DNA from 3 places in the Streptomyces laurentii genome. Region 3 is predicted to be linked to each of the others. Evidence: riboswitches for the same ligand, from Rfam matches in the RefSeq annotation. Region 3 holds a riboswitch; each other region holds the start of a gene.
The links. A riboswitch is a leader RNA that binds a small molecule or an ion and turns the genes downstream of it on or off. The one in region 3 is predicted to bind cobalamin.
Positions count from the first base shown of each region.

Region 1: it holds a riboswitch for cobalamin, as region 3 does, so the genes downstream of both, ABZ693_RS19675 (ABC transporter substrate-binding protein) here and ABZ693_RS08820 (ABC transporter substrate-binding protein) in region 3, are expected to answer to the same signal.
Region 2: it holds a riboswitch for cobalamin, as region 3 does, so the genes downstream of both, ABZ693_RS31975 (CbtB domain-containing protein) here and ABZ693_RS08820 (ABC transporter substrate-binding protein) in region 3, are expected to answer to the same signal.

Region 1 covers NZ_JBEYHT010000030.1:22,922-26,185, forward strand. Annotated here, with positions in the region: gene ABZ693_RS19670 (FecCD family ABC transporter permease) at 1-312, opposite strand, end outside; gene ABZ693_RS19675 (ABC transporter substrate-binding protein) at 456-1,499, opposite strand; cobalamin riboswitch at 1,571-1,774, opposite strand; gene ABZ693_RS19680 (MFS transporter) at 1,975-3,264, shown strand, end outside.
Region 2 covers NZ_JBEYHT010000077.1:12,788-16,051, reverse strand. Annotated here, with positions in the region: gene ABZ693_RS31985 (glycosyltransferase family 2 protein) at 1-610, shown strand, start outside; gene ABZ693_RS31980 (CbtA family protein) at 687-1,586, opposite strand; gene ABZ693_RS31975 (CbtB domain-containing protein) at 1,602-1,823, opposite strand; adenosylcobalamin (AdoCbl) riboswitch at 1,873-2,021, opposite strand; gene ABZ693_RS31970 (histidine phosphatase family protein) at 2,105-2,662, shown strand; gene ABZ693_RS31965 (GntR family transcriptional regulator) at 2,692-3,048, opposite strand; gene ABZ693_RS31960 (SdpI family protein) at 3,051-3,264, opposite strand, start outside.
Region 3 covers NZ_JBEYHT010000009.1:147,447-150,710, forward strand. Annotated here, with positions in the region: gene ABZ693_RS08815 (FecCD family ABC transporter permease) at 1-622, opposite strand, end outside; gene ABZ693_RS08820 (ABC transporter substrate-binding protein) at 619-1,611, opposite strand; cobalamin riboswitch at 1,691-1,894, opposite strand; partial or broken gene ABZ693_RS08825 (phosphotransferase) at 2,181-2,285, shown strand; partial or broken gene ABZ693_RS08830 (aspartate aminotransferase family protein) at 2,588-3,022, shown strand.

The DNA of each region.
Region 1 (3,264 bases), on a different contig from region 3:
ACCCCCGCCCACGCCGAGGACCACGACCGCGACCGCGCCGGCCGATGCGCCCGAGGACACCCCGAGGACGAACGGGTCGGCCAGCGGATTGCGCAGCAGCGACTGCATCACCGCGCCGCACACCGCCAGCCCGGCACCGCACACGGCCGCGAGGAGGGTACGGGGCAGCCGCAGCTCCCAGACGATGCCGTCCCGGATCGGGCTCAGGCCGGACGGGCTTCCGCCCAGATGGGAGGCGACCACGGACCAGGCGTCCGGGACGCGGATGTCGGCCGGGCCGATCGTGAGGGCGAGGGCGACCGAGGCGCACAGGAGGAGGACCCCGGCGGCCCCGGCGAGCGGGGGAAGCGCCCGGGACGTACGGGGGGCACGGGGCGTACGGGGGGCACGGGGCGTACGGAGGGTACGGGGTGTGGCGGGGCTCGCCTCGGCCGCCGTGTCCGGGCCGGTCCGGGTCACTTCGCGAGCCCGTACGTCCGCAGCGCCGCGGCCACCTTCTCGATGCCCTCGACGGTGCGGATCGTGGGGTTCATGGCCTGGCCGCTGAGGATCACGTACCGCTTCTTCCGTACCGCCGTCATGTTCCGGGTGACGGGATGCGACTCCAGGAACTCGATCTTCTTCGCGGCGCTCTCGGCCGACTGCGCCTTGCGGGTCAGATCGGCGATCACCAGCACGTCGGGGTCGCGGTCGGCGACGGTCTCCCAGTTGATCTGCGGCCACTCCTCCTTGGTGTCGTCGAAGACGTTCTTCACCCCGAGCGTCCCGCTGACGATCCCCGGCGCGCCGCAGCAGCCGGCCATGTACGGCCCCTGGGAGTCGGAGAACCAGTACAGGACGGACGCGTCGCCGAAGTCGGCGCCGGCCTTGGCCTCGTCGACCCGGGCGCGGAGTTCCCCGACGAGCTTCTCGCCGCGCTCCGGGACGTCGAACACCCGGGCCAGGTCGCGGATCTCGCCGTACACCGTGTCCATGGTCAGCGGCCGGGTGCGGATGCCGTCGCCGTCGCCGCTGTTGTCCTTGCCGACGCAGTCGGTGGGGGAGAGGTACGTGGGCACGCCGAGCCGCGCGAACCGCTCCCGGGGCGCCACACCGCCCTTGCCCAGGGTGTAGAGGAAGGAGGCGCTGACGAAGTCGGGTTCGGCGTCGAGGACCTTCTCGAACGACGGGTAGCGGTCGGCGAGCCGGGGAACCTTCGCGTTCGCCTTCTCCAGCCCCTTGAGGACCGGGTCCGTCCAGGTGGCGGTGCCCACCATGCGGTCGGCGAGCCCGAGCGAGAGCAGGATCTCGGCCGACCCCTGGTCGAGGGCGACGGCCCGGCTGGGTGCGCGCTCGATCTGCACGCGCTGCCCGCAGTCGTCGAGACGGACGGGGTATCCGGCGGCCGTCTCCTTCGTCTCGGCGGAAGCGGCCGGGCCTCCGCCGGTGCCGCAGCCGGCCACGAGAACGGCACCGGCCACGAGCAGGGCGGCGGAACGGACGGGGTGTGCGAGGGGCACGGAAGGAGTCCTCTGCGTCACGGCTCATGCGCGGAGCCTGTCGTACGGTGCTCCCCGGGCGGCGGCGGGTGCCGCCACTCGGGCCGCCAGCAGGTTTTCGGACTCGGGGTCGTCCGGACGGAGCGCCTTCCCAGGCCCCATGGGGCCCAGTGGCCGATGCTCCGCCCGTCACCCTCACCGCTGCGCGTCAGTTCCGGATTCCCACCGGATTCCCTGACCCGTGCACATACCGTGTCGATACGTACAGAGGTGCGACTGGCCCGGGCAAGTTACCACAGGCGGATCTTGGCCCGGCCGGCCGGCCGGAGCGAGGCCCGTCCGCCCCTCCCTCCAGCCCGCCGTCACCCGCCATCGTCCAGGCCGAAGCTTTACCTCGGGCCTTCTGGGAATCCCGGGTGAATGGTTATTCACTTGATACGGTGAATCATTATTCACCTCGCATCCCGTCCTGCCTCTGGAGTGCCCTGTGGCCCCGATAGCCGTCCCGCCGGACCCAGCCGCCACCCCCGACGGGCCCACGGGCCGGCCCGGAGTGCGGGAGCGGGCCACGGTCCCGGTACTGGCCTTCGGCGGCATCCTCATGGCCGTCATGCAGACGGTCGTCGTTCCGCTGCTGCCCGATCTGCCCCGGCTGACCGGCGCCTCGGCGGGCGCCGTCTCCTGGATGGTGACCGCCACGCTGCTGGCCGGCGCCGTGCTCACCCCGGTGCTCGGACGCGCCGGCGACATGTACGGAAAGAGGCGCGTCCTGCTGGCCGCGCTCGGGCTGATGACCCTGGGCTCGGTGCTCTGCGCGCTCTCGTCCGACATCGGCGTACTCATCGCGGCCCGCGCGCTGCAGGGCGCCGCGGCCGCCGTCGTCCCGTTGTCGATCAGCATCCTGCGCGACGAACTGCCGCCCGAGCGGACCGGATCCGCGGTCGCGCTCATGAGCTCCACCGTCGGCATCGGCGCGGCGCTCGGCCTGCCGCTCGCCGCGCTCGTCATCCAGTACGCCAGCTGGCACACCATGTTCTGGGCGACCAGCGGCCTCGGCGCGGCCGGCTTCCTGCTCGCCTGGTGGGCGGTCCGCGAGTCGCCCGTCCGCGCCCCCGGCCGCTTCGACGTCGTCGGCGCGCTGGGCCTGGCCGCCGGACTGGTCACCCTGCTCCTCGGCGTATCGCAAGGCGGTCAGTGGGGGTGGGGAAGCCCGCGCGTCATCGGCCTGTTCGTGGCCTGCGTGGTGATCCTGGGACTGTGGTGCGTCCAGCAGCTGCGCGTCGAGCGGCCCCTGGTCGACCTGCGCCTGGCGGCCCGCCCGCGCGTCGCGCTGCCCCACGTCGCCGCGCTGCTGGTCGGCTTCGGCTTCTACGCCAACTCCCTGGTGACGGCCCAGCTCGTCCAGGCGCCCGAGGCCACCGGCTACGGGCTCGGCCTGTCCATCGTCGGCAGCGGCCTGTGCCTGCTGCCCGGCGGCCTGACCATGCTGCTGTTCTCCCCGCTGTCGGCCCGTATCTCGGCGTCCCGCGGCCCGCGCGTCACCCTCGCCCTGGGCGCCGCCGTCCTCGCCGTCGGCTACGCCGTGCGCATCGCGGACAGCCGCGACCTGTGGATGGTCATCGTGGGCGCGTCGATCGTCGCCACCGGTACCTCCCTCGCCTACTCGGCGCTGCCCACCCTGATCCTGGGCGCCGTGCCGGCCGGGCAGACCGCGTCCGCGAACGGCGTCAACGTCCTGATGCGCACCATCGGCCAGGCCGTGTGCAGCGCCGCCGTCGCCGCGATC
Region 2 (3,264 bases), on a different contig from region 3:
CGACTCCCCGGAGTACGAGGAACTGTGCGAGATCACCGGCTCGGTGATCGGCGCCAGCCCGCGCCGTCGCGTCGACAAGCTCGCCTGGCGCGGCACCGTTCTCGACCTGGAGGGGTACGCGTACATCGACCAGGTCGACACGCGGGACCTGGTCACCGAGGTCGTCCTCACGCAGGCCGGCTCCGGCCGGAGGCTCGTCTTCCCCGTCGAGCACGTGCCGTCGCCGCATATGACGGTCAGCCGCGGCAAGGAGACGTACGACTACGGCCGGGCCTGCTTCCGGACCTCCGTCGACCTCGGCACCGCCGACGGCGGAGCCGCGCTGGGCCAGGGCGACTGGCACGTCTCGCTGCGCTGTACGGCGGGCCGCCTGTCGGCCGAGGGCGGTCTCGGTTCCGCGCTCGGCGGCAAGGTCAGCAAGCGGGCCGACGAGCACGCCGTCACGCTGCCCGGAGCCGCGTCCCGCAAGCCGCACACGGTGCGCGTCGGCCCCCGCGACACCGAGCTGGTGCTCCAGCTGAAGCAGGCGCCGTCCGCCCTGTCCGCGTACGCCTTCAGCTTCGGCTGGAAGGCCGCCCGCGCGGTCCGCAAGCGCATCGACTGGCGCTGATTCCCCGGCAGCCGACGACACGACGGCCCCGGGCCCGTACCCCTTACGGTGTACGGGCCCGGGGCCGTCGCGCTGCTCAGGCCACGGGGGCCGGGGTGCGGGCCGGGTCCGCGGTACGGGCGGCCGGTGGTGCCAGCAGCCGCTCGGCGAGCGGGCCGAAGGCGAGCGCGAACGCCACCCACAGTGCCGCCTGGACGCCGAGGCTCGCGAGCCGGAACTCCCACAACACGGCCGCGGGGAACCCCGGTCGCACGGAATCCCCGTTGCCGGGCAGGAACACGCAGGCCACCGCGACCGCGGCGACGAAGCCCGCGCCCGCGACGACCGTCGCGTTCCAGTTGCCGAGGCGCGGGGCGAGCCGGCGGCCCGCGACGACGGCGGCGATGCCGAGCAGCACGCTCAGCAGGATCATCAGGAAGTACAGCGAGGTGCGCTGCCCGATGGTGTCCGGATTGCCGACGGCCGGTGGGGTCGCCGGGTACTTCAGATACGGCACCAGGGTGACCGTGGTGAAGGCCGCCGCCGCGACGAGCGCCGCGGTGGCCCTCGGACCGAAGCGGCCCACCCGTCCCAGCACGAAACAGAACGCGAGGGACGCGATGCCGCCGAGGGCGACGCCGTAGACGAGGACACCGGTGGCGAGACCCGCCGTGGACTGGAGGTCCCGGCTGACGATCTCCTCCTCCTCGTGCCCTCCGGCCTCGTGCCCTCCGGCCTCGTGCCCTCCGGCCTCGTGCCCTCCGGCCTCGTGACCGGTGGCCGGGGGAGCCGCGGATCCGTGGCCCGCGGCGTGTTCCGCCGCGGCGCCGGCCTCCTCGACCGCGATGGAGGCGTCGACGGACGGTTCACCGGCGACGTAGGCCACGGCGAAGGCGAACAGTCCGGCGATCAGGCCCGCGAGCATGCCGCGGACCAGCAGTTTCCCGACGAGAGAGCCCAGCGGGGCCCGGCCGTCGGGAGTGGAAGGGGACGACATGGATGCGACGTCCCCTCAGTGGCAGGGGAATCCGAGCAGATGACGCCCGTCGTGCACCCACTCGTGCACGTCGCTGCCCGCGAAGACGGACAGGGCGCCCTGTTCGGCACCGACGAAGTAGAGCGCGACGAGCATCAGCAGACCGCCGAACAGTGCCCAGGGCAGCACGGAACGGACCGGCAGGGACACCGGAACGGTGACGGCGGGGGTGGTCGGTACGGCGGCGGACGCCGCGATGGCCTCGGCCATGGTGGAACCTCCTCGGGAACTCGCGTCCCATACGGTGGTGCGCGACGACGGCGTCAGGTCTGACTCGCCGCCGCCGGGCACGCGGTAGGGGTACCGGATGCGTGGACCGGGAGCGGCACACAGTGGCGCGACCGTGCCGGATTCCCACCGGACTTCCGTCTCGCCGTCGTCGATCTATGGAAATGTCAACCGACGGTACCGCGCCGGACACGCTGCGCCAAGAGTGCCGAACTCCCGGCCCGCTTCCGGCCGTTGAGGGATGGATCACCATGACGACACGACTCACGCTGATCGCCCCGGCCCTGAACGCGGCGCTGCGCGAGGCCCGGTTCGACGACGCGGGGCCGGTGGAGGCGGAGCGGCGGCCGGTGTGCCCCGGGCCGCGGGTGCGGGTGGTCTGTTCGCCGTCCGGGCGGTGCCGGGCGACGGCCGCCGCGCTCGGCCTGGAGACGTACGCGGAGGAGCCGGCGCTCGCCGGGTGCGCGATGGGGCGCTGGCGGGGCCGCCGGCTCGACGAGGTGACCGCCGCCGAACCGGAGGCGGTGGCCGCCTGGCTCGGCGACCCGGGCGCCGCCCCGCACGGCGGTGAGTCGCTGCGGGAGCTGCGGGCCCGGGTGGCGGGGTGGATGGAGTCCCTGGAGGGCTCGGCGGACGGTGTGGAGAGGTGGGCGGTCGCCGAGCCCGACGTGATCCGCGCGGCCGTCGCGTACGCGCTCGGCGCGCCCGAGGAGACCTTCTGGCGCCTCGACGTACGCCCGTTGTCCCGTACGTCGTTGAGCGGCCGCGCCGGACGCTGGAACCTCCGGCTGGACACGCCGGTGGGGTGACGCGTGGCCGGCCCGGCCGGCCTGGGTGATCAGCTCAGGCTGGTACGGGTGAGTTCCAGGAACTCGTCGTCCGTCACGCCCAGCCGGCGGGCCTCGCCGACCAGGGCGTGCAGCCGCTCGACGAGGTGCGCCCGGTCCGGGGCCTGGGCGCCCGGCATGATCACGGCGCCGCGGCCCCGGCGCAGCTCGATCAGGCCCTCCTCGCGCAGTCGCTGGTAACCGCGCAGCACCGTATGGACGTTCACGCCGAGGGAGTCGGCGAGTTCGCGGGCGGCGGGCAGGCGTTCGCCGGGTTCGGCGCTGCCGTCGGCGAGGGCACCGCGCACGCAGGCGGCGATCTGGTCGCCGAGGGGTACGGCGGAGGTGGAGTCGACCCGGAAGAGCACGCTCAGATCCTCTCACCGGGCGCGTCGGCGGCGTCGGAAGCGGTCCGCTCGCGGAGGGTGTTGAGGAGCGCGGCCCCGGTGGCGGCGTCCGGCACGGTCACCGCGAAGTCCCGGCCGCTCGCCCGCCGTACGACGATCGCCTCGCCGGCGTGCAGCACGACCGCGGTGCCGTGGACCCGGACCCGGTAGCCCCAACCGCCGTAGTCCCGCAGTGGG
Region 3 (3,264 bases):
AGCCCAGCGTCCACTCCATGACGCCGCGGGCGGCGTTGCGGTCGCCGAGGACGAGCACGACGAACGAGGTGTACGCGCCGCATATCTGCCCCACCGCGATGCCGGCCAGCACGGTCCGCGAGGCCGGCAGGGACCGGCTGCGCGCCCCGGCCAGTGCCAGCACGACGACGACGGCGATCAGGGCGCCGGCGAAGGCGGCAGCCGGGAGCGCGCTGACCGCCGCGGCGCCGGAGACTCCGACGCCGAGGACGATCACGGTGACCGCGCCGACGGCGGCGCCGTTGGAGATCCCGAGCAGGTAGGGGTCGGCCAGGTCGTTCCCTGTCAGGGTCTGCAGCACCGCGCCGCAGACCGCGAGTCCCGCGCCTGTCGCGGCGGCTCCCAGGACCCGTGGCAGCCGTAGTTGCCAGATGATCTGGTCGTCCAGCAGCGTGACGTGGGAGTCGCCGAGGCCGAGCCGGCGCAGGACGACGTCGGCCACGATGCGCGGCGGCTCGTGGACCGATCCCACGGCGAGGCCGAGCAGGACGGTGACCAGCAGCAGGAACACGGCAACGGCCAGGGCCGCCGCCGCGCGGCGCGCTCCTGTGGGCCGTGCGGCGGGACGATCTGCCGCGGTCATGAACGCGGGTGCAGCTTGCCGAGGCCGGCCGAAACCCGGGCGGCACCGCCGGCGAGCAGCACGCCGGGCGTCGACTCGGAGAAGGGCACGACCACGAACGCACGGTTCCGGACGGCGCTGAGCTTGCTCAGTACCGGGTCGTGATCCAGGTAGTCGATCTTGGCCTGTGCGGTGTCCCAACTGGCGTCCGCAAGCACGATGGCGTCCGGGTCCGCCGCGGCCACCCGCTCCCAGCTCACGCTCTTCCAGCCGCCGGGCAAGGTGCCGAAGATGTTGTGGGCGCCGACGGCGTCAAGCACGAGCTGGGGGCCGCCATGGCCGGCGCCGACGAGCGGAGTCTTCGTGCCCGAGTCGTACCAGAGCACGTTCAGGCCCTTGCCCGCCGCCTTGGCCGCGAGTTCCGAGAGCTCCTGCTTCTGATCCTTCTGGATGGCGGCGGCTCGTGGTTCGACACCGAAGACCTTGGCGATATCGCCCAGTTCGTCCCAGACCGCCTGGAAGGACGCCGGCGGCACCTGCTTGCTGTCGGCGCAGCCGAACGGCGACAGATAGGACTCGACGCCCTGGGAGCTCAGATCCGCCCGTGTGCCCGCCACCTTGTCGGTGAACGCGCTGGAGTAGGAGGCGTAGAGGAAATCCGGACGCGCCGCGAGAAGCTTCTCCTTGGCCGGGTACTCCTTGGAAAGCACCGGGACGGCTTCGTAGGCCGCCTTCCATTTCGCCGGGACCGCGTCGTCGAGGTACGCCGTTCCGGCCATCCGGTTCTGCAGACCGAGAGCCAGGGCCACTTCGGTGGCGCCCTGGTTGAGGGTGACCAGCCGGCTCGGTGGTGCCGCCACGGTCGTGGTGACGCCACAACTGCTCACGCTCACCGGCGCTCGACGGCCGCTCCCGGCCGCCTCGGCGGGCTTGTCGGCCGCGGGCGCACCCGTACAGGCGCTGAGCGCCCCGACGAGCAGGAGTGCCGCAGCGGCAAGGCCGGAGCGCATGGGGCGCGCCGGGCGTATGGAACGTTCACTTCGAAACGGGCGCAAGGGACCCCCAGGCACGTGTTCTCCAACCCTCGTGGAACATGTCGCGCCGTGGCCGGTCTCCTGGCTTCCGCATCAACGCTTCACGACCGGCCTTCCCGGGGGCTCGTCTCCGATCCACCCAGTGGCCCTGACCGCTCCGGGAGCCGTCAGCGAGGGCCGCGGAACTCCGCAGCTACAGTGGCGAGGGCCGCACCGGCTTTCAACCGGTTTCCCGTACACCACGGCGGCGACAGGCTACCAAACCACCGGGAGTCCGGCCGTGAGGGGAAGAGTCCCGGCCCTCGGCATGGTTCCCGTGTCGGCCTCGGCCTGATTCGAGTGTGACGACCACTCCGCTGCGGGGCGCGGTACATCGAGCGTGGCACCACGGGTGACCAACGTGAAGCCTCCGGCGATTACGGATCTGATCTCGTGGTGAGACCTGTTCCGGCCAGGTGTTTCACGGCTGTTCTGATTCAGGTGCACCAGGACGGGGGTCAACAGTGCACGAGCTCCGTTCCGCAGTCGTGCTCGTCACGGGTGTCATGGCGTCCGGGAAGTCCACCGTGGCCCAACTGCTGGCCGAGCGACTGCCGGGCTCCGTGCACCTGCGCGGCGACGGCTTCCGGCAGATGATCGTGTCCGGTCGCTGCCGCTCGGCCTCACTCAAGACCAGCGGCTCCAGCCTGTTGTCACCCACAACCCACAACCCACAACAGACCGAAACCAAGCGCCGCCCGTCAGCCAGACCCCCGAATTGGTACGGAAATCGACTCATGTGGTGACGAACCAACTCCCAACCAGATCACTAGGACTGGCCCGAACCCTCCCTTACGGTGGGCGAGTTGATCGTCGCACCCTCGGGGAGGCGGCTTCCCCCTCCCAGCATCTGGGACGACGCCCATGCCCCGAGCCCACCGCCCCGGACCCCGCGGGCACCCCGCCGGGTCGGTCCGGACCCGGCGGCGAACCGGACCTGAGCCTGGTGCTGCATGTCGCCGACGAGATGCGGGAGCGCGGCTGGTACCTCCAGCCCCAGCTCTCCTTCGACGGTCTGCCGCCCAATCTGCACCTGACGCTCACTACGGCGACCGTCGACCGGGTCGGCGCGCTCCTCGCCGACCTCACCGGCTCCCTCGCCGCGGCGCGGGCTCTCGAACCGGTCGTGGTGGATCCGGGGCTGAGGGACCTGGCCGAGGGCCTCGACCCCGACACGCTCACCCCGGAAGAGGTGGCCGGGTTCCTGGCCTTCGCCGGCCTGGGCAGCGCTGACGGTCAAGGGCTGCCGTCGCGGATGGCACCGGTGCTGGCCTTGCTGGACGCGCTGCCACCACGTCTGAAGGAGCGGCTGCTGGCGGAGTTCATCGGGTCCCTGTTCCGCGTCTGAGGCGTCGGAGTCGTCGGACGCGCCGGGCGTCCCAGGGGCCGGCGCCGCCCGTCACCGGCCGATCGGGAGTTCCGCCGGGGGGATGGGCGGCCCGTACGCTCCCCTCCTCGGTGGTCATTTTCGGCCAAGGCCCGAAGGGGCCTGTCGATCTTGCTTCCCTCTCGGTACCCCGTCCGGTGATGCTGGGGCGCGGTGGACACCCCACCAGGCAGCGGGACTTCCGCCCACGGGGCTCGCGGACC